DNA from 4 places in the Streptomyces sp. NPDC014891 genome. Region 2 is predicted to be linked to each of the others. Evidence: riboswitches for the same ligand, from Rfam matches in the RefSeq annotation. Region 2 holds a riboswitch; each other region holds the start of a gene.

The links. Region 2 has a riboswitch for cyclic di-AMP ahead of ACF09E_RS13870 (transglycosylase SLT domain-containing protein). Riboswitches for the same ligand answer to the same signal wherever they lie in the genome.
Region 1: it holds a riboswitch for cyclic di-AMP, as region 2 does, so the genes downstream of both, ACF09E_RS31460 (transglycosylase family protein) here and ACF09E_RS13870 (transglycosylase SLT domain-containing protein) in region 2, are expected to answer to the same signal.
Region 3: it holds a riboswitch for cyclic di-AMP, as region 2 does, so the genes downstream of both, ACF09E_RS10255 (peptidoglycan DD-metalloendopeptidase family protein) here and ACF09E_RS13870 (transglycosylase SLT domain-containing protein) in region 2, are expected to answer to the same signal.
Region 4: it holds a riboswitch for cyclic di-AMP, as region 2 does, so the genes downstream of both, ACF09E_RS32275 (M23 family metallopeptidase) here and ACF09E_RS13870 (transglycosylase SLT domain-containing protein) in region 2, are expected to answer to the same signal.

The regions. Positions count from the first base shown of each region.
Region 1 covers NZ_JBIBWF010000013.1:192,665-199,630, forward strand. The annotation lists gene ACF09E_RS31445 (globin domain-containing protein) at 1-413, opposite strand, end outside; gene ACF09E_RS31450 (cytochrome P450) at 555-1,868, shown strand; gene ACF09E_RS31455 (transglycosylase family protein) at 2,026-3,132, shown strand; cyclic di-AMP (ydaO/yuaA leader) riboswitch at 3,388-3,560, shown strand; gene ACF09E_RS31460 (transglycosylase family protein) at 3,564-4,286, shown strand; gene eno (phosphopyruvate hydratase) at 4,660-5,946, shown strand; gene ACF09E_RS31470 (septum formation initiator family protein) at 6,041-6,511, shown strand; gene ACF09E_RS31475 (DUF501 domain-containing protein) at 6,552-6,966, shown strand, end outside.
Region 2 covers NZ_JBIBWF010000004.1:421,441-428,406, reverse strand. The annotation lists gene ACF09E_RS13880 (hypothetical protein) at 1-22, shown strand, start outside; gene ACF09E_RS13875 (alpha/beta family hydrolase) at 139-1,428, shown strand; gene ACF09E_RS13870 (transglycosylase SLT domain-containing protein) at 1,422-2,300, opposite strand; cyclic di-AMP (ydaO/yuaA leader) riboswitch at 2,306-2,489, opposite strand; gene ACF09E_RS13865 (hypothetical protein) at 2,832-3,464, shown strand; gene ACF09E_RS13860 (phosphocholine-specific phospholipase C) at 3,529-5,553, opposite strand; gene ACF09E_RS13855 (DeoR/GlpR family DNA-binding transcription regulator) at 5,732-6,544, opposite strand; gene ACF09E_RS13850 (SIS domain-containing protein) at 6,693-6,966, shown strand, end outside.
Region 3 covers NZ_JBIBWF010000003.1:429,567-436,532, reverse strand. The annotation lists gene ACF09E_RS10275 (aspartate aminotransferase family protein) at 1-1,118, shown strand, start outside; gene ACF09E_RS10270 (helix-turn-helix domain-containing protein) at 1,191-1,850, shown strand; gene ACF09E_RS10265 (DUF6126 family protein) at 1,883-2,038, shown strand; gene ACF09E_RS10260 (tyrosine-protein phosphatase) at 2,046-2,867, opposite strand; cyclic di-AMP (ydaO/yuaA leader) riboswitch at 3,257-3,416, shown strand; gene ACF09E_RS10255 (peptidoglycan DD-metalloendopeptidase family protein) at 3,421-4,377, shown strand; gene ACF09E_RS10250 (SGNH/GDSL hydrolase family protein) at 4,542-5,336, shown strand; gene ACF09E_RS10245 (STM4011 family radical SAM protein) at 5,323-6,201, opposite strand; gene ACF09E_RS10240 (STM4012 family radical SAM protein) at 6,282-6,966, opposite strand, start outside.
Region 4 covers NZ_JBIBWF010000014.1:136,762-143,727, forward strand. The annotation lists gene ACF09E_RS32270 (M16 family metallopeptidase) at 1-815, shown strand, start outside; cyclic di-AMP (ydaO/yuaA leader) riboswitch at 1,014-1,179, shown strand; gene ACF09E_RS32275 (M23 family metallopeptidase) at 1,192-1,962, shown strand; gene ACF09E_RS32280 (GntR family transcriptional regulator) at 2,168-2,851, shown strand; gene ACF09E_RS32285 (HPr family phosphocarrier protein) at 2,997-3,278, opposite strand; gene ACF09E_RS32290 (GNAT family N-acetyltransferase) at 3,521-6,706, shown strand; gene ACF09E_RS32295 (DUF5998 family protein) at 6,747-6,966, shown strand, end outside.

The sequences.
Region 1 (6,966 bases), on a different contig from region 2:
TCCCACCAGGCGGGCTCGCCGGCCGCGGCCGCCTCCTCGGCCCCGGCCATCATGAGGTCGGCGACGTGTCCGTACGCCTCGGCCCAGGCCTTCTCGGCCTCCCGGGTCCAGGCGGGTCCCGCGGCGTGCGCGAAGGCGGCGAGGAGGCTCGTCCCGACGGCGGCGTAGAGCCCGGGGTCGGCGAGGAACCTGCGGTGGTCGCGGCCCAGCTGCCCCAGGTAGCCGGGGAGACCGGGGGACTCCAGGTGGGTCACCACATGGGTGAGCGCGGCGAAGAGGCGGTCCCGCTGGGGCTGCATGTCCTCGGGGAACAGCTCGCGCATGGCGGGGTTGTTCCAGAAGAGATGCGAGTAGAAGAAGGTGACGGCGTGTTCGGCCCGTCTCTCGACCACCGCGAACGTGCTCCGGAGCATCTGAGGATCCACCGACAAGAATCTAGGGCACCACCCCCTTCTTGATCGCGGGATCCGGCAGACCGCGCCCCCCGGACCGCCGGACCGCGCCTCCCCGGACCGCCGGACCGCCCCTCCCGGACCGCCCTGTACCGTCGGGGAGTGAGCACCACCCCCGGCACCCCGCCCGCCTCCTGCCCCGCGTCGGCCCCCGCGCCCGAGCTCTTCACCTGGGAGTTCGCGAGCGATCCGTACCCCGCGTACGCCTGGCTCCGCGAGCACGCGCCCGTGCACCGGACGACACTGCCCAGCGGGGTCGAGGCCTGGCTGGTGACGCGGTACGGGGACGCCCGGCAGGCCCTCGCCGACCAGCGGCTCTCCAAGAACCCCGCGCATCACGACGAGTCCCCGCACGCCAAGGGCAAGACGGGCATTCCGGGCGAGCGCAAGGCCGAGCTGATGACGCATCTGCTCAACATCGACCCGCCGGACCACACCCGTCTGCGCCGGCTGGTGTCGAAGGCCTTCACTCCCCGCCGGGTCGCCGAGTTCACCCCCCGCGTGCAGGAGTTGACCGACCGGCTCATCGACGGCTTCGTGGAGAAGGGCAGCGCGGACCTCATCCACGAGTTCGCCTTCCCGCTGCCCATCTACGCGATCTGCGACCTGCTCGGCGTGCCCGAGGAGGACCAGGACGACTTCCGCGACTGGGCCGGCATGATGATCCGGCACGGCGGCGGGCCACGCGGCGGGGTCGCGCGGTCGGTGAAGAAGATGCGCGGCTACCTCGCCGAGCTGATCCACCGCAAGCGGGAAGGCCTGCGGCACGAAGGGGCCGACGACCTCATCTCGGGACTCATCAAGGCCTCCGACCACGGCGAGCACCTCACCGAGAACGAGGCCGCCGCCATGGCCTTCATCCTGCTCTTCGCCGGTTTCGAGACGACCGTCAACCTCATCGGCAACGGCATGTACCAGCTCCTGCGCCACCCCGGGCAGCGCGAGCTGCTCCAGACGTCGGTCGCGGCGGGGGAGACCGGGCTGCTGGAGACCGGGATCGAGGAACTGCTGCGCTACGACGGTCCGGTGGAGATGGCCACCTGGCGGTACGCGACCGAGCCCCTGACCATCGGCGGGCAGGACATCCCGGCGGGCGACCCCGTCCTCGTCGTGCTCGCCGCCGCGGACCGGGACCCGGAGCGGTTCGACGGGCCGGACGTGCTCGACCTGGCGCGGCGCGACAACCAGCACCTCGGGTACGGGCACGGCATCCACTACTGCCTGGGCGCGCCGCTCGCCCGGCTGGAGGGACAGACCGCGCTCGCCACCCTGCTGACCCGGCTGCCGGACCTGCGACTTGCCGCGGATCCCGCGGAACTGCGCTGGCGCGGAGGGCTCATCATGCGCGGTTTGCGCACGCTTCCGGTCGAGTTCTCCCCTTCCGTGCGACTCACACAAAGTGAGAGTCCGTCATAAATGTGATCTTCACGTGATCGCGGGTGCATCGACTTGTGATGAGCGTTCGAATACGGCTACCTTCCCCGTCAGCTCGGTTCGTCAACGTGGTTGAGTAATTCGGCCAGGTGTGACAACTCGGGCGCGCCCACACAGTCGTCACGCGAAAGGCGCTTCTATGCGTTCCGGGAACGGACGTCACCGTCGCCCCCGTCAGGCCCCCGCCATCGTCGTCGCCGCGGGCGTGACCGGCTCCGCCATGGCGCTGCCGCTGCTCGCCACCGGGTCCGCCTCCGCCGCCGACGCGGCCACCTGGGACCGGGTCGCCGAATGCGAGTCCGGCGGCCAGTGGAGCGCCAACTTCGGCAACGGCATGTACGGCGGGCTCCAGTTCACCCAGGACAGCTGGGAGCGCCACGGCGGCCTGTCGTACGCGCCCAGCCCGGACCTCGCCAGTCGCGCCCAGCAGATCGCGGTGGCCGAGAAGGCCCTCGCCAAGGGTTCGAACGAGTGGGCCACCTGCGCGCCGATCGCCGGCCTGAAGAACGACGGCGCGTCCCCGGGTGTGGACCCCGGCCCCACGAGCGTCCCCAAGGCCCCCACCGGACCGGTCCCCGAGTCCAACTGGAACGCCGGCCTGCCCGGGACCTCCGGAGAGGCCGCCGAGGCCGACAAGGGGGCCGAGGAGGCCGACAAGTCCGAGGCCGAGCAGAAGGCCCCCGGGACGGCGTCGCCCGACGCGTCCGCCACGCCTGTCTCGCCGACCGCACCCGTCTCGCCGACCGCGCCGACGAGCCCGCCCGCGTCGACCGACCCGAGCGACCCGGCCGCGCCCACCGCACCCGGCACGCCCGACGCGTCCGTGACGCCCGGCGAGCCCGGCTCCACCGAGCCCGGTGCGCCGACGGACGACCCGTCGTCGGCGACCCCCGGCACCGGCAAGCACCGGGGTGACGCCGCACCGGAGGAAACCGACAACCCGGACAGTTCTGCCGAATCAGGTAGACATGCGTCCCCGGACAACAAGCTGGACGAAAAGCCGCTGAAGACGTCGCCCGCTGACGCCTCGAAGGAAACGGACGCAACGGACAGTCAGGGCAAGTCGGACTCCTACCTCGTGCAGCCGGGTGACAACCTCTCCGACATTGCACAGGAGAACGAACTCCCCGGAGGCTGGACCGCCCTCTACGACGCCAACCGGCGGACCGTGGGCCTCGATCCGGACCTCATCCTCCCTGGTCAGGCGCTTGACCTGACGAACGGTTCGACCGCGTCGGCGGAGTAGTTCGGGGGCGTATGTCCGGTTCTGGGCAAGTGAGACATGGGTCTCTTCACCCCAACTGGCGTGTCACGCCCGCAAACTTTGCTCCCGTCACCTCTCACCTGCACAAACACGACCCACCGGAAGGCAAGCAGGGGCGATTTCTCCCCTATGAGGGTCTTTGAACTTCCGGTGGGTCTGTGTCTACGGTCGTCACCGCTCGCCACCGCGGGCCCCGTCGACCGAAACGCCGAATCCTGCCGTCGGCCGACGGGCATCGTCGCGCAAGCGCCGAAGGCAGGAGTGGGGGACCCAAGGTAAGTGCCGGTCCCGGCCGTTGAGACAGACGGCCGAAGACCGGCTTGGGGTGAAGCCGCGTGCTAGGACACGCGGCCGGGCACCTTCCGGCCCGAACCCGACAGCTCACCTCACAGGCGTCGGTGAGGAGAATCCCCATGCTGTTTTCCGCCAAGGGCAAACACCGCCGTCCCTCCAAGGCCACCCAGGTCGCCGCGCTCGTCGGCGTCACCGGTGTCGCCGTGGCCGCCCCGCTGATGACCGCGGGCACCGCCTCGGCCGCCACGGCCTCGGAGTGGGACCGCGTCGCCGCCTGCGAGTCCGGCGGCAACTGGTCCATCAACACCGGCAACGGCTACTACGGCGGTCTGCAGTTCTCGGCCTCCACCTGGGCCGCGTACGGCGGCACCGCCTACGCCTCGACCGCCGACCAGGCGTCGAAGTCGCAGCAGATCGCCGTCGCCGAGAAGGTCCTCGCGGGCCAGGGCAAGGGCGCCTGGCCGTCCTGCGGCGTGGGCCTCTCGGGTGCCTCCTACGAGGGCGGCGCCGCCGAGAGCGCGCCGCAGCAGAGCACCCAGCAGCCGCAGCAGGAGCGGAAGGCCGAGCAGCCGACCACCCGCAGCGAGAAGCGCCAGGCCCCGAAGAAGGCCGCGCAGCAGGCCGCTCCGCAGGCCGACGCGAAGAAGACCGTCACCACCCCGACCGGCAAGAAGGTCAAGAAGGGCGACGGCGAGTACAAGGTCGCCACCGGCGACACCCTCAGCAAGATCGCCCAGGCGCACGGCGTCAAGGGCGGCTGGGCCGAGCTGTTCAAGCTCAACAAGGACGTCGTCGAGGACGCCGACCTCATCTACCCGGGCCAGCAGCTCCACCTGAAGTGAGCCCGGCGGTCCGCGTGAGTCCGGCGGCTCACGCGGCCCCTCCGACCCTCCCGCGGTGACCACCCCGGCCCGGCGCGCCCATCCCCCGTGCGCGCCGGGCCGGGGTTCCCCCGTTTCGGGCCCGCGCCCGGAGAAGGCCAGAGAAGACCGGAGTAGAGGGGAGGGCCGGCGCGACGACCGGCCCGCCGCGGCGGTTACCCGCCGGTAGATCTGGGGCCCTTCGTCCCGACATGCATGCCCTTGGGTCCTTTTTCGTCCCAGGGGGCGGGCGCCCGGCTGGCCGGAGCCCGCGAGCCGGTTAGGCTCTTGTCGCAAGGCCAAGCGACCCTGCACCGACCTTGCGTCACATCCAGCGTCACATCCCAAAAAGGAGATGCTCGTGCCGTCCATCGACGTCGTCGTAGCCCGGGAAATCCTGGACTCCCGAGGCAACCCCACGGTCGAGGTCGAGGTCGGCCTCGACGACGGCAGCACCGGCCGTGCTGCTGTCCCGTCCGGTGCCTCCACCGGTGCGTTCGAGGCCATCGAGCTTCGCGACGGTGACCCGAACCGCTACCTCGGCAAGGGTGTCGAGAAGGCCGTCCTCGCCGTCATCGAGCAGATCGGCCCGGAGCTCGTCGGCTACGACGCCACCGAGCAGCGCCTGATCGACCAGGCCATGTTCGACCTGGACGCCACCGAGAACAAGGGCTCCCTCGGCGCCAACGCCATCCTCGGCGTCTCCCTCGCCGTCGCGCACGCCGCCTCCGAGGCCTCGGACCTCCCCCTTTTCCGCTACCTCGGCGGCCCGAACGCGCACCTGCTGCCCGTTCCGATGATGAACATCCTCAACGGTGGGTCGCACGCCGACTCCAACGTGGACATCCAGGAGTTCATGATCGCCCCGATCGGCGCGGAGTCCTTCTCCGAGGCCCTCCGCTGGGGTGCGGAGATCTACCACACCCTCAAGGCCGTGCTGAAGCGCAAGGGCCTCTCCACCGGCCTCGGCGACGAGGGCGGCTTCGCGCCGAACCTGGAGTCGAACCGCGCCGCCCTCGACCTCATCGTCGAGGCCATCAAGGAGGCCGGCTACACCCCGGGCACCGACGTAGCGCTCGCGCTCGACGTGGCCGCGTCCGAGTTCTACAAGGACGGCGCGTACGAGTTCGAGGGCAAGTCCCGCTCGGCCGCCGAGATGACCGAGTACTACGAGGAGCTCGTCTCCGCGTACCCGATGGTCTCCATCGAGGACCCGCTGTACGAGGACGACTGGGCCGGCTGGAAGGTCCTCACCGACAAGCTGGGCACCAAGGTCCAGATCGTCGGCGACGACCTCTTCGTCACCAACCCGGAGCGCCTGGCCCGCGGCATCGAGGAGGGCACCGCCAACGCCCTCCTGGTCAAGGTCAACCAGATCGGCTCGCTGACCGAGACCCTCGACGCCGTCGAGCTCGCCCAGCGCAACGGCTTCAAGTGCATGATGTCCCACCGCTCCGGCGAGACCGAGGACGTCACCATCGCCGACCTCGCCGTCGCCGTGAACTGCGGTCAGATCAAGACCGGCGCCCCGGCCCGCTCGGACCGCGTCGCCAAGTACAACCAGCTGCTGCGCATCGAGGAGATCCTCGACGACGCCGCGGTCTACGCCGGCCGCAGCGCCTTCCCGCGCTTCAAGGGCTGACGGCAGGCGTCACCCCCGGCAGTTCCGTACGTCCCCGCACTCGGTCCCGTACCGTGTGCGGGGACGTCCGCGTGAACAGGGGAGGCGACACGACATGGCCGCGAAGGACCGGGACCGGTTCTCCACCGCGACCCGGATCAGACTGCTCGGCGAGCAGACCGCCGCCCGTGTCTACCGCTCCCAGACCCGACGCCAGGCCCGCCGCTCCCGGCTCACCGGCCGGGCCGCCTTCCTCGCCCTGGTCGTCTGCTCGCTGGTCGTGGCGCTCGCCTACCCGATGCGGAGCTACGTCTCCCAGCAGGGCGAGATCGCGGAGCAGCAGCGCCGGGCCGCCGACGCCGCCCGGCGGGTCGAGGAGCTCCGGGACGAGAAGGCGCGCCTCCAGGACCCCGCCTACGTCCGGCGCCTCGCCCGCGAGCACCTCCACTACGTGCTGCCCGGCGAGACCGGGTTCACCGTGAACGACCCCGACGCCGAGCAACGGCCCCGCGGGGACCAGGGCGCGGCGGACCGCCCCTGGTACGACAACCTCTGGGACGGCGTCGACCACGCCGACCGCCCCTGACGCGGCCTACCGGTCGCCCCGACATACGAGCAAGGCAGACATGGAAACGCCCCCTCCGCAGACCGAACGCACCGAGCCCACCGGGCAGGACATCGCCGCCTTCGAGCTCCAGCTCGGCCGGCCGCCCCGCGGCCTGCGCGCCATCGCGCACCGCTGCCCGTGCGGAAACCCGGACGTCGTCGAGACCGCGCCGCGGCTCCCCGACGGCACGCCGTTCCCGACCACGTACTACCTGACCTGCCCCCGGGCGGCCTCGGCCATCGGCACCCTGGAGGCCAACGGGGTCATGAAGGAGATGCAGGCCCGGCTCGCCACCGACCCGGAGCTCGCCGCCGCCTACCGGGCCGCGCACGAGGACTACATCGCGCGCCGCGACGCCATCGAGGTCCTGGAGGGGTTCCCGAGCGCCGGCGGCATGCCGGACCGGGTGAAGTGCCTGCACGTCCTCGTCGGCC
Region 2 (6,966 bases):
CGACGCCCTCCAGTCCCGCTGACCGGCCGCTCACCCGACCGCGGGGGAAGGCGCGCCTTACCCTGGAGGGACGGGCGGGGGCCGAGCGGGGCGCTCCTCTCCCCGCCCGGAGCCGTGCGGGCGGAAGGACGCGGGCCCATGCTCTTCAGTGATCGAACCGATGCCGGTCGGCAGCTGGCCGCCCGCCTCGACCACCTCAGAGGACATGACCTCGTGGTGCTCGGTCTGCCGCGCGGCGGGGTTCCGGTGGCGGCGGAGGTGGCCGACGCCCTGGACGCCCCGCTGGACGTCTGCCTCGTCCGGAAGCTGGGTGTGCCCCGACAGCCCGAGCTGGCGATGGGCGCGCTCGGCGAAGGCGGCGTGCGTGTGGTGAACGAGCGGGTGCTGGCCGAGGCCGGGGTGGGGGCGCGGGATCTCGCGGCGGTCGAGCGGCGCGAGCACGAGGAGCTCGACCAGCGGGCCGACCGCTACCGGGGCAGCAGACCCTCCGTTCCGCTGGAGGGCCGGACCGTCCTGATCGTGGACGACGGTCTCGCCACGGGCGCCACGGCCCTCGCGGCCTGCCGGGTGGTGCGGGCCCGGGGCGCGGGACGGATCGTCCTGGCGGTGCCGGTGGCGCCCCGCGGGTGGAAGGCGAGACTTGGTGGCGAGGCCGACGAGACGGTGAGCGTGCACGCACCCGAGGCGTTCTCGGCGATCGGACAGTTCTACGGGGACTTCAGTCAGACCCCGGACGCGGAGGTCGTGGCCTGTCTGGACCGGATCCGGGCCGCGCACGGGCCGGTCGTCCGGGACGGGGACGTACGGATCCCCGTGGACGACCGCGTCACGCTGGCGGGGCGGCTCGCGGTGCCCGAGGACGCCTTGGGTGTCGTCCTGTTCGCCCACGGGAGCGGGAGCAGCCGGCGCAGCCCCCGGAATCGGGCGGTGGCGGCAGCTCTCAACCGGGCGGGCCTCGGCACCCTGCTGTTCGATCTCCTCACCGAGGCGGAGGCGGGGGACCGGGCGCACGTCTTCGACACCCCGCTGCTCGCCGGGAGGCTGGCCCGGGCCACGGAGTGGCTCGCGGGGCGACCGGAGAGCGCGGGCCTTCCGCTGGGCTCCTTCGGGGCCAGTACGGGAGCGGCGGCCGCGCTCTGGGCGGCGGGCGACCCCGGCTCACCGGTGGCCGCCGTCGTGTCACGCGGTGGCCGGCCGGACCTCGCGGCCGACCACCTGGCGCGGGTGAAGGCCCCGACGCTCCTCGTGGTCGGAGGGCGGGACGCGCTGGTCCTCGACCTCAACCGGCGGGCGGAGTCGCTGCTCCGCTGCGAGAGCCGGCTGGAGGTCGTGGAGGGCGCCACACACCTCTTCGAGGAGCCCGGGGCCCTGGAGGAGGTGGCGGAGCTCGCCACCTCCTGGTTCACCGGGCACTTCCGTGATCAGTAGGCGCCGTTGACGTTGTCGATGGAGCCGTAGCGGTCGGCCGCGTAGTTGCAGGCGGCGGTGATGTTGGCGACCGGGTCGAACAGGTCCGTCGAGGTGCCGGGCACGTGGTAGGCGAGGAAGGTCGGCTCGATCACCTGGAGCAGGCCCTTGGAGGGGGTGCCGGCCACGGCGTTGGAGTCCCAGAGGTTGATGGCCTGGGGGTTGCCGGAGGACTCCCGCATGATGTTGCGGTGGATCCCCTCGTAGGAGCCGGGGATCCCGCGCTGGGCCATGATGTCCAGCGACTCGCGGATCCAGCCGTCGAGGTTGTCCGCGTACTGGGTGGCGGCGACGGGCGCCGCCTGGACCGGGGCGGACGCGGCGGCGGGGGCGGCGGCCGAGGCGCCGGTGCCGGCGGCGGCCGGAGCGGCGCTGCGGCGCTCGGAGCGGCTCGCCCGTTCGGCCGAAGCGGTCTTCTTCGCCTCCTCCGGGGCGGCCTTGGCGGAATTCCGATGAAGCGTCAGTTCAAGGCCGGGGTGAATGAGTGACGGATTGTCACCCACGGCGCTCTTGTTGGCCTGGTAAAGGTCCTTCCAGCCGCCCTGAATTCCCTTCTTCTGCGCGATGAGGGAAAGCGAGTCGCCGCTGACGACCGTGTAGGTGCGCGCTGCGGCCCTGGCGGTGGGCGCCTTCGGCGCGGCCTTGGCGGCGGCCGGGGCGGCGGGGGCGGTGATGGCCTTCGGCGCGATGTCCGGGGCTCCGGAGGCGGGCGCGGCGCCGGCCACGGCCGGGGCGATCAGCGGGAGCGCGAGGGCGGCGCCACCTGTGCCGACCAGCGCGAGTCCACGGGAGACGGGGCGGCGGGGACGGCGGTGCTTACCGTGAGCAGGCATGACGGGATTCCTCTCCGGCGCCTTCGGGGTGAGCTGTCGGGTTCGGACTGGAGATGTCCGGCCGCGCGCACGCGGCTTCACCCCGAGCCGTTCCGGAATCCCGGCCGGCGTATTCGTGGGTCCCCCGCTCCTGCCGTCGGGTGAAAGGGAGGTATTTCGAGCAGTGGCAGGATTCGGCGATCCGCTCGAATGGAGGTGACCGTAGGCCACCTGTGCGACGGAGAACAAGAGGATCTGAGTCCGGAAGTCGGCGAAAGGATCACTGAATTACCGGAACTCATGATCGCCCCTGACGTCGGCGGAGCGAACTTTCTTGCCCGGTAAGGCCTGCGGGAATGTCGATCACCGGCGCGTTCCCGGCGGAGTGAGTCGCGTCACCAGGTGCTCTATGTCCGAATGTTCTGGTTAATTCCATTGATGGCGCAACGGGCTGGAAAGGCGGGGTCGGTCTCAGGGGCACTCAAGGGCATACATCGCGAAACCGACATTCTTCGTGAAAGGTGAAGAGACCCCGACCGAGGAGCCGCCCGGATGTCACCCGCCGCCCCCCTGCTGATCCCCGAAGGCCTCGCCCCCGAAGGCCTCGACCCGGACGCCCTCGACCGCGAGGCCGCCGCCCTCTTCGACAGCGCCACCTGGCAGCGCGTCGTCGCCGACTGGACCGACCGGACGCCGTCCGCGCCCGCCGCGGAGGAGTGGCGCGCCCTCCTCTCCGTTCCGGTGGACCGGCTCGTCGCCGACGCGCTCGACGCCCTGCCGCCGCCCCCTCCCGCCGAGCGCCGGCTGCCCGGCCGGCTCGCTGCCGTCCTGCCCGACCGGCTGCACGTCTGGCGTCGCGTCGGCCGGCCCGAGCTGCGCCCCTCGGTTCACCTCGGCTACGCGCGCCTGGTACTGACCGAGTGGGGCTGGCAGAACGCCCCGTACAAGCTGCGCGACGCCCGCGGGGCCCGCTGCGTCTGCGGTGCGCTCCTCGCCGCGCACCGTCTCGGCCACGGCAGCGCGACGACGATGAACGAGGCCGCCGCCTGGATCATGACGGAGCTCCGCGCCCGGGGCTGGCACGACCTGATCGGGCCGTGGAACCGGGCCCCGGGCCGTACGGCGGCCGACGCCGTGGACCTGCTCGACGCCACGATCCGCCGTGCCGCGGAGGCCGGCCGCTGAGAGGACGTCCGCGTGGAGGGCCGCGCACGGCGGAGGGGCGCCGCCCCTCCGCCGCGCGGCGTGCTCAGCCGGTGACGCTCGGGGCCCCGGTCTCGATGTGGCCGGTGTACCGGCGCGACCAGGTTCCGTCGATGTCGGCCAGGATCGTGAAGTCGTACCAGCCGTCGTTGTAGGCGACGGCGTTGAAGTGGTCCTCGCGCGAGGATCCCGCGGGGACGGTGTAGGTCCAGGGGCCGTCGGTGCGGTAGGCGTTCGAGCGGATCGTGAACGTCACCGGCCCGGCCGAGGCGTTGGTCATCCGGAACCACAGGGCCGTCCGCCCGGTGCCCGCCTCGGTCGCGAACCGGGCGGCCACCTCGACCGCCTTGCCGGCCTTGGAGGCGTCCCCGACGAACCGGCGCAGGAAGCGGTTGGGGCCCATCATCGAGATGTCGTACTTGCCGGAACCCGACCCCAGGCCGATGTGGAAGTAGTCGGTCGCCGTTCCGCCCGCGTCGACGGTGTACTGCCAGGCGGCCGTGTCGCGGTGCTGGTGGGGATGGATGGAGAAGTGTGCCGCCCGCTTGGCCTCGGCGCCCTGGTTCGTCATCGAGAACCAGGCCAGGATCTTGCCGGCGGCCCCGAACTCGAACCGGTCGAGGTTGCCGTTCACCTGGTACGGCAGTGCGCGGGCCGGCCGGACGCCCGGCTCCTGGGCCGGCTGGGCGTTGTTCTGCGGGGCGGGGTTCGGCAGCGGGGCGCAGGTCGCCTGGCCGATCACCTTCGCCGTGGAGGGGAGCCCGGCCGGTACGCCGTACACGGGACGGGCGAAGTCGAAGACGCCGGTCAGGTCACCCGTCACCTTCCGCCGCCAGGCGCTGATGTTCGGGCAGGTGGCCGGAGTGCCGAGGGCCGCCGTCCAGCTCTCCATGAAGCGCAGGACCGACGTGTGGTCGAAGACCTCGGAGCTCACCCAGCCGCCCCGGGTCCACGGGGACATGACAATCATGGGAACGCGGAAGCCCAGGCCGATCGGCACGCCGTCCAGGTACTCGCCCGGGGTGCCCGGAGGGGCGACGGGCGGGGGCACGTGGTCGAAGAAGCCGTCGTTCTCGTCGTAGTTGAGGAACAGCACGGTCGAGTCGAAGACCTCGGCGTCGGCGGCGAGCGCCCGGTAGACGAGGTCGACGAAGTGGGCGCCGTCCCCGGGGGGCGCGTAGGGATGCTCGGAGAACGCCTCGCTCGCGACCACCCAGGACACCTGGGGCAGGGTGCCCGCGACGACGTCCGCGCGGATCGCGGCGGCGATGTCGTCCGGGGTCGAGCCGGTCACCCGGGGGACCGAGCCCATGCCGCGGTCGTACAGCGGGTCCCCGGGGCGCGCGTCGGTGAACCTCTTGAAGTACGCGAGACCGTTGTCCCCGTAGTTGTCCTGGGCGTTCTGGTAGACCTTCCAGCTCACCCCGGCCCGCTGGAGCGCCTCCGCGTACGTCTCCCAGGTCAGGCCCGACTCGTCGCCGCCGTCCTTGCTGGAGGCGTCGATCCTCCCGCTCCACAGGAACGTGCGGTTGGGTCCGGTGGCGCTCAGCGCCGAACAGAAGTACGCGTCGCAGACGGTGTACTGGTCGGCGAGCGCGTGGTGGAACGGGATGTCCTCGCGGTCCAGGTGCCCGAGCGACCGGGTGTTGCCCACGCCGGTGACCCAGTTGTCGAGACGGCCCTTGTTCCAGGCGGCGTGCTGCGAGGTCCAGCTGTGCGGCAGGTCTCCGTTGCACTGGGCCAGGGTCTCGCCGTCCACCCCTCCGGCGGGCGGGGTGTCGCTGAGCTTCCAGGGATACTGGCGACCGCCCCAGTCGGGCTGGTTGAACATGCCCCAGCCGCCGGGGATGTTGCCCGCGGCGCGGTCGCCGAAGCCCCGTACGCCGCGGAGGGTCCCGAAGTAGTGGTCGAAGCTGCGGTTCTCCTGCATCAGGATCACCACGTGCCGGACGTCGGTGAGCGTGCCGGTCGCCGAGCGCGCGGCGGCGGAGGCGCGGGCCGTCGGCAGTGCCGCCCCCGCCACGAGCCCCGCGCCGATACCGACGAACCCCCTGCGGCTGATGGGAATCATGCTCCACCTCTCCTGTATTCGACGTGCCCCGGCGGCACGTCGAAGACATGATGGGGGAGGCGGATCCAAAGGTATACATCCGTGCGGTAATTGCTGGGTTAACAAGCGGGGGCGCCGGAGATCGCTGCTCTGGCGCTCCTCGGATTGGTTCGACCGCGTACCAATGGAGTCCGGCGGCTCAGACGGTGAGGACCTTCACCCCGGCCTCGGTGAGCTCGGCGACCGTCTCCGCATCGATGCCCGTGTCCGTCACGAGGAGGTCGATCCGGTCCAGACCGCAGATCCGTGCGAAGGCCCGGCGCCCCATCTTCGAGGAGTCGGTCACCACGACGACCCGGCTCGCTCGCTCGGCGAAGAGCCGGCTGATGCTCGCCTCGTCCTCCTGGTGCGCCATCACCCCCAGTCCGGGGTCGACCCCGTCGACCCCCAGCACCACCACGTCGAGCACGACCTCGGTGAGCACGCCGACCGTCAGGGGGCCCACGAGTTCGTAGGTCTGGGGGCGGGCGACCCCGCCGGTGGTGACGATCTTGATCTGCGGGCGCACAGCGAGCTCGCCGGCGATGTTGAGCGCGTTGGTGACCACCGTCAGCGCGGGCCCGGAGGGCGCGGGGCCCGTCGTCCCCGCGGTGTCCGCCCGGCCGCTCGCGAACCGCAGGGCGAGGGCGCGCGCCACCTCGGTCGTCGTGGTGCCGCCGTTGAGCCCCACGACCTCGCCGGGGGCGATCAGATCGGCCGCCGCCTCCGCGATCCGCCGCTTCTCCGCCGCGTGCCGCGTCGACTTGTAGCGCAACGGCAGCTCGTACGAGACGCCGTGCGCGACCGCCCCGCCCCGCGTCCGTATCAACAGCTGCTGCTCGGCGAGCTCGTCTAGGTCCCGCCGGATGGTGGCGGCGGAGACGTCGAGCGCGGTCGCGGCCTCCTCGACCTCCAGCTTCCCCGAGGCGGCGAGCAGTTCAAGGAGCGTGTTCCACCGCTCGTGCTTGGACATGGGTCCCTCCCTCGGGCTCGTGCGCGCGTCCGATTCTATCCGCAGGCAGGCGCGGGACCTGGAAAGTGCATGCATGTTTCTGCTTGAATGACATCGACTTCAAGCATCTTCCATCATATGAGTGCACTCTTCTTGCAAGGAGACCGGCATGAGCACCACTCGGACCGCCGTGGAGATCGCCTCCCAGCCGGCGACCTGGCGTCAGGCTGCCCGCACGCTGCCCCAGCACACCCCCGCGCTGCCCCGGCGGGGCGAGCGCGTGGCGGTGATCGGGTGCGGCACCTCCTGGTTCATGGCCCTGGCCTACGCCGAACTGCGCGAGTCCGGCGGCCACGGGGAGACCGACGCCTTCGCCGCCTCGGAGTTCCCCTACGGGCGCGGTTACGACCGGGTCGTGGCCATCACCCGCTCCGGCACCACCA
Region 3 (6,966 bases), on a different contig from region 2:
TCGCCGACCTCACCCGCTTCGACTGCCAGCCGCTGCCCGGCCTCCTCGCCGAGCGGCTGCTCGCCCACAGCCCGCACCTCGACCGCGTCTTCTTCGGCAACAGCGGCACGGAGGCCGTGGAGACCGCCCTGAAGTTCGCCCGGTACGCCACCGGGCGGCCCAGGATCCTCTACTGCGCCCACGCCTTCCACGGGCTCACCACCGGCTCCCTCTCCGTCAACGGGGAGAACGGCTTCCGGGACGGCTTCGCCCCGCTGCTGCCGGACACCGCGATCGGCCTCGGCGACCTCGACGCCCTGGAGCGGGAGCTGCGCCGGGGGGACGTGGCGGCCTTCGTCGTCGAGCCCATCCAGGGCAAGGGCGTCCACGAGTCCCCACCGGGCTTCCTGTACGCCGCCCAGGAGCTGCTGCACCGGCACGGGGCTCTCCTCATCGCCGACGAGGTGCAGACGGGCCTGGGCAGGACCGGCGACTTCTACGCCTACCAGCACGAGGAGGGCGTCGAACCCGACCTGGTCTGCGTCGCCAAGGCGCTCTCCGGCGGCTACGTGCCGGTCGGCGCCACCCTCGGCAAGGACTGGATCTTCAAGAAGGTCTACTCGTCCATGGACCGGGTCCTCGTCCACTCGGCGAGCTTCGGGTCCAACGCGCAGGCGATGGCGGCCGGGCTCGCGGTCCTCTCGGTCATGGAGACCGAGGGGACGGTCGCGCACGCCCGCCGGATCGGGGACCTGCTCTCCGGACGCCTGAAGGAGCTCGTGCCCCGGTACGAGCTGCTCCACGAGATCCGCGGCCGCGGGCTGATGATCGGCATCGAGTTCGGCCGGCCGTCCTCGCTGGGGCTGCGCGGGCGCTGGACCATGCTCCAGGCGGCCCGTAAGGGGCTCTTCGCCCAGATGGTCGTCGTCCCGCTGCTCCAGCGCCACCGGATCCTCACCCAGGTCTCCGGCGACCACCTGGAGGTGATCAAGCTGATCCCGCCGCTGGTCGTCGACGAGGCGGACGTGGACCGGTTCGTCACGGCGTTCACCGCGGTGATGGACGAGGCCCACGGCGGCGGCGGTCTGATGTGGGACTTCGGGAGGACCCTGGTCAAGCAGGCGGTCGCACAGCGCTGAGAGCGCGCTCCGGGCTTTTGCCTCTGAGGCAAGAAACTTGCCTCAGAGGCACGATCCTGGCGGAATGGACCCATGGACCACGTCCCCGGGGAGCCCTCCCCGGACCCCGCCGTCCCGGCCCCCGGCGCGCCGGGCACCGCCGGCCCCGACGTCCTGCCGGACGTCGCCCCGCAGCTGCGGGCCCTGCGCCGTCGCCGGGGCCTCACCCTGGAGGCCGCCGCCCAGCGGGCCGGACTCTCGCCCGCCCACCTCTCGCGGCTGGAGACGGGGAACCGGCAGCCCTCGCTCCCGATGCTGCTCGCCCTCGCCCGCATCTACGGTACGACGGTCTCCGAGCTCCTCGGCGAGACGCCCCCCGGGCGCGACCCCGTCGTCCGCGCCGGACGCTCCGAGCCCGTCGAGGCCGACGGCTGGATCTACCGGCAGGCGGGCGGCGCCGGGCGCGCCCTGCAGTGCCTGCGGGTGCACGTGCCGTACGCCACCCGGGGCGACATCGTGCGCGTCCACCCCGGTGAGGAGTGGATCCACGTCCTGGACGGCCGGGTGCGGCTCGCGCTCGGCGAGGCCGTCCACGTCCTCGATCCCGGGGACAGCGCGCACTTCGACTCGCTGACCCCGCACCGGATCGGGGCGGCCACCCCCGGCGGGGCCGAGCTGCTCTTCGTCCACACCCTCCTGCAGAGTCCCGTCGCCGAGCTGTGTCTCGGCGACGGAACCCCGCACCGGCGCTGATCCCGTACCTCCTCCGAGAGAAAAGGACCGAGATGTCCGAGAAGTCACGACCTGTCACCGGTGAAGAGCGCGGCGAGGGCCGGTTCCCCAAGGGGCTCGTCCTGCGCCTCTTCGCCTATCTGATCGCCGGGCACCTCTTCGCCGGCTTCCTCTATCTGCTGTTCGTGATGGGCGGGCAGAACCAGTAGGTCCCGGTCACGCCTCGGTGAGGAGCCGCAGGCGCAGCAGCTCGCGGGTCTCGGGGGACAGCTTCAGGCCCTCGGCGAGGTAGGCGTCCACCGAGCCCCAGGTCTCCTCGATCGTCTCGAAGGCGCCGCGCAGGTACTCGATCCGCGCGTCGAACAGCGGGCTCAGCAGCTCCATCACCGCGGGCGACATCGCGTCCGGGGCGGTGGAGCTGCGGCGCACCCTGTAGCGGCGGTGCGGGTCGTTCGACTTCACGTAGTCGGCCTCGATCGCCTCCCGCTCGACCCCGACCGCCAGCAGGGTGATCGCGATGGAGAGCCCGGCACGATCCTTGCCGGCCGCGCAGTGCATCAGGGCGGGCAGGCTGTCCTCGGCCAGCGCGTGCAGGATCCGGCTGTGCTCCGCGGTCCGCTCGACCACCATCTTCCGGTATGAGTCGGACATACGGGCCGCCGCCTTGCCGTCGCCGAGGATGGCGTGCAGCTGGGCGATGTCGCCCTCGCGGACCAGCTTCCAGAACTCCTTGCCCTCGGCCGGGTCGTTGAGGGGGATGTTCACGTTCCGCACGCCCGGCAGCTCGACGTCGGGACCCTCGACCTTCCGGTCGGCGAGGTTCCGGAAGTCGAAGACCGTGTGCAGCCCCAGCGAGTCCAGGAAGACGACGTCCTCCTCGGTGGCGTGGGCGAGGTGGCCGCTGCGGAAGAGACGGCCGGGGTGCACGGCACGCCCGTCCGTCGTCGGCAGGCCGCCCACGTCCCGGAAGTTGCGGACCTCGGCCAGCTCGGGCTCGTTCGCCTCGACGGGCGGGACCTGCGGCAGCTGCTGCGTCACGGATGCTCCTGATGGGTCGACGTTCGGATGTCCGAAGCGAGATCGGTTCCAGGGGCAATCATCCAGGTGGGACCGGTATGACGCACCCCCCTGGACGGGAATGGGTGAACTGTCCGAATTGAGCCCTTGTGTATAACGCGCCCTGTTTACAGGCGAGATGGGTTCCAGCGCGTGAGCAGGGTCATAGAAGTGACGGATCGTGGCCGACCGCCCGGAGCAATCACCGTGCTCGAAAAGGAAATCGAGGGTCCGTCATCCACGGAGGGTGACCGGAATTCCCGGTCGATTACGGGAACCGGAAAGCCGGGAGAAATCATCGGCTTGTTCGCGCCGACCCCGCTCGTCTAGCGTCACCGTCAATCCGGTCGGACCGCCGAATCCTGCCACCGTCCGGAATTCCACCCATCCCATGCGTGGCAGGAGCGGGGGACCCAGGAAGTACGCCGGTCCCGCGACGCAGGACGGCTCGGGGTGAAGCCGCGCGAGAGCGCGGCCGGGCATCTCCAGTCCGAACCCGACAGCTCACCTCGCAGGCGCCGGAGAGGAATTCGCCATGCCCGCGAAGGGTAAGCACCGCCGCATCAAGTCCAACCGCCTCACCCGCGGAATCGCCGCCGCCGGTACCGGAGGCGCCGTCGTCGCCCTCCCGCTCCTCGGTGCCACCGGCGCCCACGCCGCCGAGCAGGCCGCCCCCGCCGCCGCTCCCGGCCAGGCCGTCACCGCCGCCGCGCAGACGAAGGCCCCCGCCGCCGCCAAGACCGGCAAGGCCGCGCCGAAGACGTACGCCGTCGTCCGGGGCGACTACCTGTCGAAGATCGCCGCCGACCACGACCTCGCGGGCGGCTGGCAGCAGCTGTACAAGGACAACCGCCAGGTCGTCGGCGAGAACCCCTCGCTCATCCTGCCCGGCATGAAGCTCACCCTCGGCGGCAAGAGCACCGCCAAGGCCACCGCCCCCAAGAGCGCCGCGCCCAAGGCCGCCGAGAGCTCTTCGAAGAACGGCGACACCCCGCGCGCCTCCCGCGGCGGCGAGCGCTCCGCCGCCCCGGCCGCCAGCGCCCCCGCCGCGGAGACCTCGGCCGCGCCGAAGTCCTCGACCTCCTCCTCCGGCTGGGTCGCCCCGGTCAGTGGCGGCATGTCCACCCCGTACCGCGCCTCCGGCTCCATGTGGTCCTCCGGCTACCACACCGGTGTCGACTTCATGGCCTCCACCGGCACCACGGTCATGGCCGTCGGCCCCGGCACCGTCTACTCCGCCGGCGACGGCGGCGCGTACGGCAACCAGGTCGTCATCCAGCACGCCGACGGCACCTTCTCCCAGTACGCGCACCTCTCCTCCATCACCGTCTCCGCCGGCCAGACCGTGAACGGCGGAGACCAGATCGGCCTCTCCGGCGCGACCGGCAACGTCACCGGCCCGCACCTGCACTTCGAGATGCGCACCGGGCCGGAGTACGGCTCGGACATCGACCCGATCTCCACCCTGCGCCAGCACGGCGTGAACATCTGACGCACCGTCGTCCCACGGAGGCCCGGCACGCACGTGCCGGGCCTCCGGCCGCTTACTCCGTCTATTCCGGCTTGGCGAATTCTTTATCGGTGGCATATGTCACCCGGCGTCAACCCCTCCTTACGGTCGCGTAGGTCACATCCGAAAGGGAAGGATGTGCTCCCGTGGCAGACGATTCGAGATCAAGAGACCAGCACGCATTCGGGTCGTACGCGGCGATCGGTGACAGCTTCACCGAGGGCGTCGGCGACCCCGGGCCCCGCGGGACGTACGTCGGCTGGGCGGACCGCTTCGCGGTGCTGCTCGCCGACCAGCTGCCGGAGCACGACGCCTTCCGCTACGCCAACCTGGCGGTACGCGGGCGCCTCCTCGACCAGATCGTGGCGGAACAGGTCCCCCGGGCGAAGGAACTCGCCCCCGACCTGGTGACCTTCTGCGCCGGAGGCAACGACATCATCCGCCCCGGCACCGACCCCGACGAGGTCGCCGAGCGCTTCGAGCGCGCCGTCGCCGGACTCACCTCCGCCGTCGGCACCGTCATGGTGACCACCGGCTTCGACACCCGCGGCGTCACGCTCCTCAAGCACCTGCGCGGCAAGATCGCCACGTACAACGGGCACGTCCGTGCCATCGCCGACCGCTACGGCTGCCCCGTCCTCGACCTCTGGTCCCTGAGGTCGGTCCAGGACCGGCGCGCCTGGGACGCCGACCGGCTGCACCTCTCGCCCGACGGCCACACCCGGGTCGCCCTGCGCGCCGCCCAGGTCCTCGGCCTGCCCGTGCCCGCCGACCCGGACCAGATCTGGCCGCCGGTCCCCCCGCGCGGGCCGCTCGAAGTGCGCCGCGACGACATCCTCTGGGCCAGGGAGTACCTCGTGCCCTGGATCGGACGCCGACTGCGCGGCGAGAGCTCCGGCGACCACGTCGAGGCGAAGCGACCCGACCTCATGCCCCTGTAGCCCAGGGGGCCCGCGGCGGCGGCACGACGGCGGGGATCCGCTCCAGGACCCCGCCCGCGAAGACGTCGTACAGCGGCAGCGTCTCCAGATGGACGTACCCGATGTGGCAGTCGCAGACGGCGAGGGGGCAGGCGCGGGGGCGCAGGGCGGCGCGGTACGAGCCGTCGTACAGGTTCCCCAGCTCGGCCTTGACGAAATGGCAGCGCCGCACGGTCCCCTCGCCGTCCACCGAGACGACCGACTCGCCCGTCCGGCACGGGAGCCCCGCCGAGCGGTGCGGCTGCCTGCTGTACGGGAAGAGCGGATCGATCCGCGTCCACTCCGCGGCCTCCGCGTCCGCGTACGTACGCCCCTCCGCGGCGTTCACCCAGAGGTACACGTGCGCCGGAAGCGCGGCCCGCAGCCGCCGGGCGTCCTCCGCGTGCTCGGGGAGCCCGACCACGCCGACGCTGAAGCGGATGCCCCGCCCGGCCAGTTCCCCGCACTTGGCGAGGAACCGCTCGTACGGCGTCTGCCCCGGGTGGTACGTGCACCAGAGCGCCACGCCCTCCGGGTCCGCCTCCGCCAGCCAGTCCGTCCGGCAGCTCAGGTTCGTCTGGATCGCCACCCGCTCCACGTGCGGCAGCCGGGACAGCTCGACGAGCGCCCGCCGGTACCAGGAGCGCACCAGGCCCTCGCCCCACGGGGTGAAGAGGACGCGCAGCCGGTCCCCGGTCTGCCCGGCCGCCCACCCGGTGAACCGTTCGAGCGCCGCCCGGTCCGCGCGCAGCTGCTCCCGGCTGTCCCGGCGCTTGGCGAAGGGGCAGTACGGACAGTCGAAGTCGCAGGAGGACAGCGGCCCGCGGTAGAGCAGCGTCAGGTCCATCCCCCCGTCCGAGGGGAGCGGCGCCCCGGGGCCGGGGGACGGCTGCCGGAACACCGGCGGTGTCAGGTCCACGGCCACCCCTACTTCGGCTCGTACGCGGCCATCGCGGCCCGCACCGAGGGGGAGAACAGCTCCGGACCGAGACCGTCCGAGTGGGCCAGGCCCTCGGGGGAGAGCCGCAGCAGCCCGGCCGGCGCGTCCCCGTCCAGCCAGCCGAGCGCCTCGAACCGGTCCAGCTCCGCGGGGAAGTCCGCGAAGGGCGAGGAGCCGAACCGCTCCTCGTACCCGGTGACCGGCATGCCCTCGGCCTGGAGCAGGGACTGCAGAAGGTGACGGCGCCGGGCCTCCCCGGCGTCGACCCAGCGGCCGACCTCGGCCCGCGAGAAGTCCGCGGTCTCCGTGTAGGCGTCGATGATCGTGCGGATCTCCCGCATCTCGACGGCGTAGTCGAAGGAGTAGTGGAGCGCCGAGGTGTACGAGCGGGCCCCGCAGCCCAGGCCGATCATGCCGTCGGTCTGGCAGGCGTAGTCGTCGGGGCCGAGCGGCGCGGCGTCCGCCCGGCGGAACATCCGCATGGACACCTGCTCGTAGCCGTGCGCGCGGAGGTGGTCCCGGCCGCACCGGTAGAGCCGCAGCCGCTGCTCGTCCCACTCCCGGTCGGCGGCGGGGGAGATCCGGCCGAGCCCGGTGAGGGGCCGCACGTACAGGGGGTAGAGGTAGAGCTCCTCCGGGCGCCAGGCGAGGGCGGCGTCCAGCGAGGCGCGC
Region 4 (6,966 bases), on a different contig from region 2:
TCGACGCCGCCGCGGTCCGCGCCTTCTACGAGGCGTACGTGCGTCCCGGCACGGCCACCGCCGTGGTCGTCGGCGACCTGACCGGTGTCGACCTGGACAAGGTCCTCGCCGAGACGCTCGGCGCGTGGTCCGGCGAGCCGGCCGAGCCGCTCCCGATGCCGCCGATCACCGCCGACGACACCGGACGGGTCGTCATCGTGGACCGCCCCGGCGCCGTCCAGACCCAGCTGCTGATCGGCCGGATCGGGCCCGACCGGCACGACAGCGTCTGGCCGGCCCAGGTCCTGGGCGCCTACTGCCTCGGCGGCACCCTCACCTCGCGGCTCGACCGGGTCCTGCGCGAGGAGAAGGGCTACACGTACGGGGTGCGCGCCTTCGGGCAGGTGCTCCGCTCGGACGGCCGGGGGAACGGCGCCTCGATGCTCGCCATCAGCGGTTCCGTCGACACGCCCAACACCGGTCCGGCTCTTGACGACCTGTGGAAGGTGCTGCGGACGCTGGCCGAGGAGGGCCTGACCGACGCAGAGCGGGAGACGGCCGTGCAGAACCTGGTGGGGGTCGCGCCGCTCAAGTACGAGACGGCCGCCTCCGTCGCCGCGACGCTCTCCGACCAGGTCGAGCAGCACCTCCCGGACGACTACCAGGCGCAGTTGTACGCCCGGCTGGCCGGGACGGGCACGGTCGAGGCGACCGCGGCCGTGGTCAGCGCGTTCCCCGTCGACCGTCTCGTCACCGTGCTCGTCGGCGACGCGTCGGAGATCGCGGAGCCGGTGCGGGCGCTCGGGATCGGCGAAGTGACCGTCGTGACCGGCTGATTCACGCGGTCCGCAGGACGGGGAGGACCCCGACGGCCCGGCCCGTCGGGGTCCTCCCCTTTGTCCGTATTGGGGCAAGGGTTGGCTTTTGCCTTGTGGCATGTCTTACAAAATGCCTGTCCGGTTGGTGATTGAAAGACGATCCGCATAGCGTCAGGCCGTCTGTTCGTCAGTTGCACGTGCCGCACCCGCGGCATCGGACAGACATCGCCGAGTCCCCGTCAGGCGCGAGCCTGGGGAGCCGGGGACCCACACGCAGTCCCTGGGGTGAATCGGGCGCCTTCGTCTCGTACGGAGGGGCTCGTAGGAGACCTTCCTGCTCCGAACCCGTCAGCTAACCCGGTAGGCGAGAGGGAAGGAAAGGACCAGCCCCTACATGGCGTTCACCCGTGCCACCGGGAAGCATCGTGCTCCGAGCCGGATGGCGCGCCGCGGCGCGGGCATCGCCGGCGCGGCGACCCTCGCCACCGCCGGCGTCATCGGCACCCTGGCCTCCCCGGCGCTCGCCGCCGACACGGACGACCGCTCCCTCGAGGACACCGGCCTCACCAAGGTGATCACCGAGGACGACCTCGCCGAGCGGATCGACGCCCAGGCCGCCGCCCAGGAGCGGGAGGCCTACGAGATCGCCGCCAAGGCCAAGGCCGAGGCCGAGGCGAAGCGCAAGGCCGAGGCCCGCGCCAAGGAGATCCGCGAGGCCGAGCAGCGCGCCGCCCGCGAGGCCGAGCGCCGCCGCCTGGCCTCCTTCCAGCTCCCCGTCGACGGCTCGTACGTGTCCACCGGCTACAAGACCGGCGGCTCGCTCTGGTCCTCCGGCAGCCACTCCGGCGTCGACTTCCACGCCGCCTACGGCAGCACCGTGGTCTCCGTCGGCTCCGGCACCGTCGTCGAGGCCGGCTGGGGCGGCGCGTACGGCAACAACATCGTCATCCGGATGAACGACGGCACGTACACCCAGTACGGTCACCTGTCCTCCATCGGGGTCTACGTCGGCCAGACCGTCGAGCCCGGTGAGCGGATCGGCATCTCGGGCTCCACCGGCAACTCGACCGGACCCCACCTCCACTTCGAGGCGCGGACGACCGCCGAGTACGGCTCCGACGTCAACCCGGTCGCGTATCTGCGCGCCCGCGGCGTCAACGTCTGACCCGACGCCCCGGGCGGCTCCTCGCGCCGCCCCCACCGCATCGCAAAAGCCCCGGCTCGTACAGAGCCGGGGCTTTTCGTCGCGCGCGGCACATCGATATTCCGCCGGGGCATCGGAAATTCCGGCGCGCTGCAATAGAGTCGCAGATCGGGCGCAGAACAGGCGCCGGTTAATTGACTCGCGCGGACCAAGGCGGAGGTCGGACATGCGCATTCCCGCGCACTCGGTATGCACGGCGATCCGGGACGACATCGTCACGGGCGTCTTCGAGCCGGGCGCCCGGCTGACCGAGGACCAGCTCGCCCGCCGGTACGGGGTCTCCCGGGTTCCGGTCCGCGAGGCCCTGCGGACCCTGGAGTCCGAGGGCTTCGTGGTCACCCGCCGGCACGCCGGGGCGCAGGTCGCGGAGCCCACCGAGCAGGAGGCCGCCGATCTGCTCGACATGCGGGCGCTGCTCGAACCGCTGGGGGCCGCCCGTGCCGCCCAGCGGCGCACGGAGGCGCATCTCAAGGTGCTGCGCGGCCTGGTCAGGCTGGGGCAGGAGCGGGCCAGGCGGGGGCAGGGCGAGGATCTGCGTTCACTCGGGGGCTGGTTCCACGAGACGCTGGCCCAGGCCTCCGGCAGTCCGGCCCTGACGGCCCTGCTGACCCAGCTGCGGCACAAGATCGCCTGGATGTACGCGGTCGAGCAGCCCGAGCGGCCGGTGGACGCCTGGGCCGAGCACGGGGCGATCGTGGACGCCGTGGCGCGCGGCGACGCCGAGCGGGCCAGGACGCTGACCGCGCTGCACGCCGAGCGCACGCAGCCGCTGCACCGCCTCAGGAAACCGGCCGGCGGCCGTGTGAGGGTTTCGCAACATGCAGTCAACACGGCGGGTTCCCGGAATTAACGCGCGCATCGTATACATGGAATAGGAATTCGAGGCCGTCGCTCCGCGCTGCCCGAAAAGGCCGCGGGAGAAATCAGAAAAGGCCGTGACCGCCGGAATTCCGGCGGTCACGGCCTTTTCGCCGTGCGGTGGGTGTCGACCCGGATCAGACGGTCTCGGGAAGCTCGTCCAGGCCCTCGGCGACCAGCTTCGCCAGACGGTCCAGAGCGGCCTCGGCGCCGTCGGCCTCCGAGGCGAGGACGATCTCCTCGCCGCCCTGCGCGCCCAGGCCGAGCACCGCGAGCATGGAGGCGGCGTTGACGGGGGTGCCGTCCGACTTGGCGATCGTCACCGGAACGCCGGAAGCCGTGGCGGCACGGACGAAGATGGACGCGGGGCGGGCGTGCAGGCCCTCGGCCCAGCCGACGTTGACGCGGCGCTCAGCCATGGTGTTGCCCTTCAAGTCTCAAGCGGGTTGTCTAGACCAGTCTCTCACGGGATGCTCCGTGCTCGCGCCGACCTTCGGCCCGGATCGGACCGCCCTTCGGCCCTCCCCGCCCTACGGGGCGTGCTCCCTACCTTGCACGGCCGACCCCCGCCGCGCGAGCGATGCCGCCGCCGTGTCGCGGTCCGTGCCGCCACCGGGGCGCGACCCGTGCCACCGCCGATCCGCGGCCGTAGGCTGACCCCATGCAGAGCGCGTCGGACCAGCCGCCGGAGCACGACTACCCCGACCACTGGGAGGCGGACGTGGTGCTCCGCGACGGCGGCACCGCGCGCATCCGGCCGATCACGGCCGACGACGCCGACCGCCTCGTCAGCTTCTACGAGCAGGTCTCGGACGAGTCGAAGTACTACCGCTTCTTCGCCCCCTACCCCCGGCTCTCCGCCAAGGACGTGCACCGCTTCACCCACCACGACTTCGTGGACCGGGTGGGCCTGGCGGCGACCGTCGGCGGCGAGTTCATCGCCACGGTGCGCTACGACCGCATCGACGACCGCGGCATGCCCGCCTCCCTCCCCGCCGACGAGGCCGAGGTCGCCTTCCTCGTCCAGGACGCGCACCAGGGACGCGGCGTCGCCTCCGCCCTGCTCGAACACATCGCGGCGGTCGCCCGGGAACGGGACATCCGGCGCTTCGCCGCCGAGGTGCTCCCCGCCAACACCAAGATGATCAAGGTGTTCACGGACGCGGGCTACACCCAGAAGCGCAGCTTCGAGGACGGCTCCGTACGGCTCCACCTCGACCTGGAGCCCACCGACCGCTCCCTCGCCGTGCAGCGCGCCCGGGAGCAGCGGGCCGAGGCCCGCTCCGTGCAGCGACTCCTCACGCCCCGGTCCGTCGCGGTCGTCGGCGCCGGGCGCGCCCCGGGCGGCGTCGGCCGGACCGTCCTGCGCAACCTCCTCGGGGCCGGGTTCACCGGACGCGTGTACGCGGTCAACGCCGCCCTCGGCGAGGGCGGCGGGGCCGTGGAGTTCGACGGCGTCCCCGCCCACCCCTCCGTCGCCGCCATCGGCGAGCCGGTCGACCTCGCGATCGTCGCCGTTCCCGCCGAACGGGTGCCGGAGGTCGTCGCGGACTGCGGCGAACACGGCGTCCAGGGGCTGGTCGTCCTCTCCGCCGGCTACGCCGAGAGCGGTCCCGCGGGCCGTGAGCGGCAGCGCGAGCTGGTGCGGCAGGCCCGCTCGTACGGCATGCGGATCATCGGCCCCAACGCCTTCGGCATCATCAACACGGCCGCCGACGTCCGCCTCAACGCCTCCCTCGCCCCGCAGACGCCGGCCGCCGGGCGGATCGGGCTCTTCACCCAGTCCGGCGCGATCGGCATCGCCCTCCTCGCCGGGCTGCACCGGCGGGGCGCCGGGCTGTCCTCCTTCATCTCGGCGGGCAACCGGGCCGACGTCTCCGGCAACGACTTCCTCCAGCACTGGTACGACGACCCCGGGACCGACGTCGTCCTCCTCTACCTGGAGTCGATCGGCAACCCCCGGAAGTTCACCCGCCTCGCGCGCCGCACCGCCGCCGTCAAACCGGTCGTCGTCGTCAAGGGCGCCCGGCACAGCGGCAGCGCGCCCCCCGGTCACCGCGTGCCCGTCACCCGCATCCCGCACGCCACCGTCTCCGCGCTGCTCCGCCAGGCCGGCGTGATCCGCGTCGACACCGTCACCGAGCTGGTGGACGCGGGCCTGCTGCTCGCCGCCCAGCCGCTGCCCGACGGACCCCGCGTGGCGATCCTCGGCAACTCCGAGTCCCTCGGGCTGCTCACCTACGACGCCTGCCTCACGGAGGGGCTGCGTCCGCTCCGGCCGCTCGACCTGACCACGGCCGCGGAGCCCGCGGACTTCCGGGACGCGCTGGCCGCGGCGCTCGCGGACGAGACCTCCGACGCGGTCGTCGTGACCGCGATCCCGTGGGTCGGCGAGAACGGCGCCACCGAGTTCGGCGACGGCGAGGTCCTCGCGGCCGCCCTCCGCGAGGCCGTGGCCTCCGCCCAGGCCCCCACCAAGCCGGTCGTCGTCGTGCACGTCGAGATGGGCGGCCTCGCGGAGGCCCTCGCCGTCGCCACGAGCACCCGCCCGACGGCCCCGGGCCGCACCGGCGGCACGGACCCGACGCCCCGGCCGGCCGCGCCGGGCACCGGAACCCCGGCGGGGGCGGCCCCGGGGACGCCGGGAGAAGCCGGTCACGGAACGTCCGGTCACGGCGCCCCGACCGGTGCGAGCCCCGGCGTCCGGGACGGTGCGAGCCCCGGCATCCCGGACGGGTCCGGACCGGCCGGATCCGGTCCGGCCCGATCCGGTCCTGGCCTCCCGGCCGGACACGACCGCGGCGTGCCGCCCGGTCACGACGCCGGCGCCCCGGGGCCCGTCCCGAGCGCGACGGCGGCCCCCGGAGCGCCGACCGGCGCGGCCGCGTCCCCCCGACCGCCGGCCCCCGGCCACCCCGGCGCGGCCCCCGCCCCGGCTCCCGCGACCGATTCCGCCTCCGCCGCCGTCCCGCCCGCCGCCATCCCCTCCTATCCCGCCGCCGAGCGGGCGGTGCGGGCGCTGGCCGAGGCCGTGCGGTACGGGGAGTGGCGGCGGCAGGCCGTCGATCCCGGGCGGGTGCCCGAGTACGAGGACATCGACGAGGCGGGGGCGGCGGCGCTCATCGGGCGGGTGCTCGGCGGCGAGGACGCCGATCCCCGCGGTGTGACCCTCGACACCGCCCAGGCGGGGGAGCTGCTCGGGCGGTACGGGATCACCGTCCGCCCCACCCTGCCCGCGCCCACCCCCGACGCGGCCGTCGCGGCCGCCGCCCGGCTCGGCTACCCGGTGGCCCTGAAGACGACCGCGCCCCACCTCCGCCACCGCCCCGACCTCGGGGGCGTACGGCTCGATCTGGCGTCCGAGGGGCAGCTCCGCACGGCCTACGCCGAGCTGACGGAGGTCCTGGGCAAGCCGGAGGAGCTGCTGCCGGTCGTCCAGGCGATGGTGCCCCGCGGCGTCGACACCGTCGTCCGCTCCGCCATCGACCCCGCGGTCGGCGCCGTCCTCTCCTTCGGCCTGTCCGGGGCGGCGTCCGAACTGCTCGGCGACACGGCCCACCGGCTGGTGCCGGCCACCGACCGGGACGTCGCCGACCTGGTCCGCTCCCTCCGCACCGCGCCGCTGCTCTTCGGCTGGCGCGGCTCCGCCCCCGTCGACACCCCCGCCCTCGAAGAGGTCCTGCTCCGGGTGTCGCGGCTGGTCGACGACCACCCGGAGGTGGTCGCCGTCTCCCTGGAACCGGTGGTCGTGGCGCCCCGCGGACTGTCCGTCCTCGGCGCCACCGTCCGGCTGGCCCCGCCGCCGCCCCGCACCGACCTCGGCCCGCGCAGCCTGCCGAGCTACTGAAGGGCCTGAGGGGGGCCCGCAGCCCCGTAGGATGGAGTCCATGGCGAAGACCGGTACGACGACCCAGGGGCTGCGCGCGGCGATCGAGCGCAGCGGCTACTACCCGGCCCTCGTGGCCGAGGCGGTGGAGGCCGCCGTCGGCGGCGAGGCCGTCGCGTCGTACGTCGTGCACCAGGAGACCACCTTCGACGCCAACGAGGTCCGGCGCCACGTCACCGTCCTCGTCCTGACGCCGCACCGCTTCATCGTCAGCCACACCG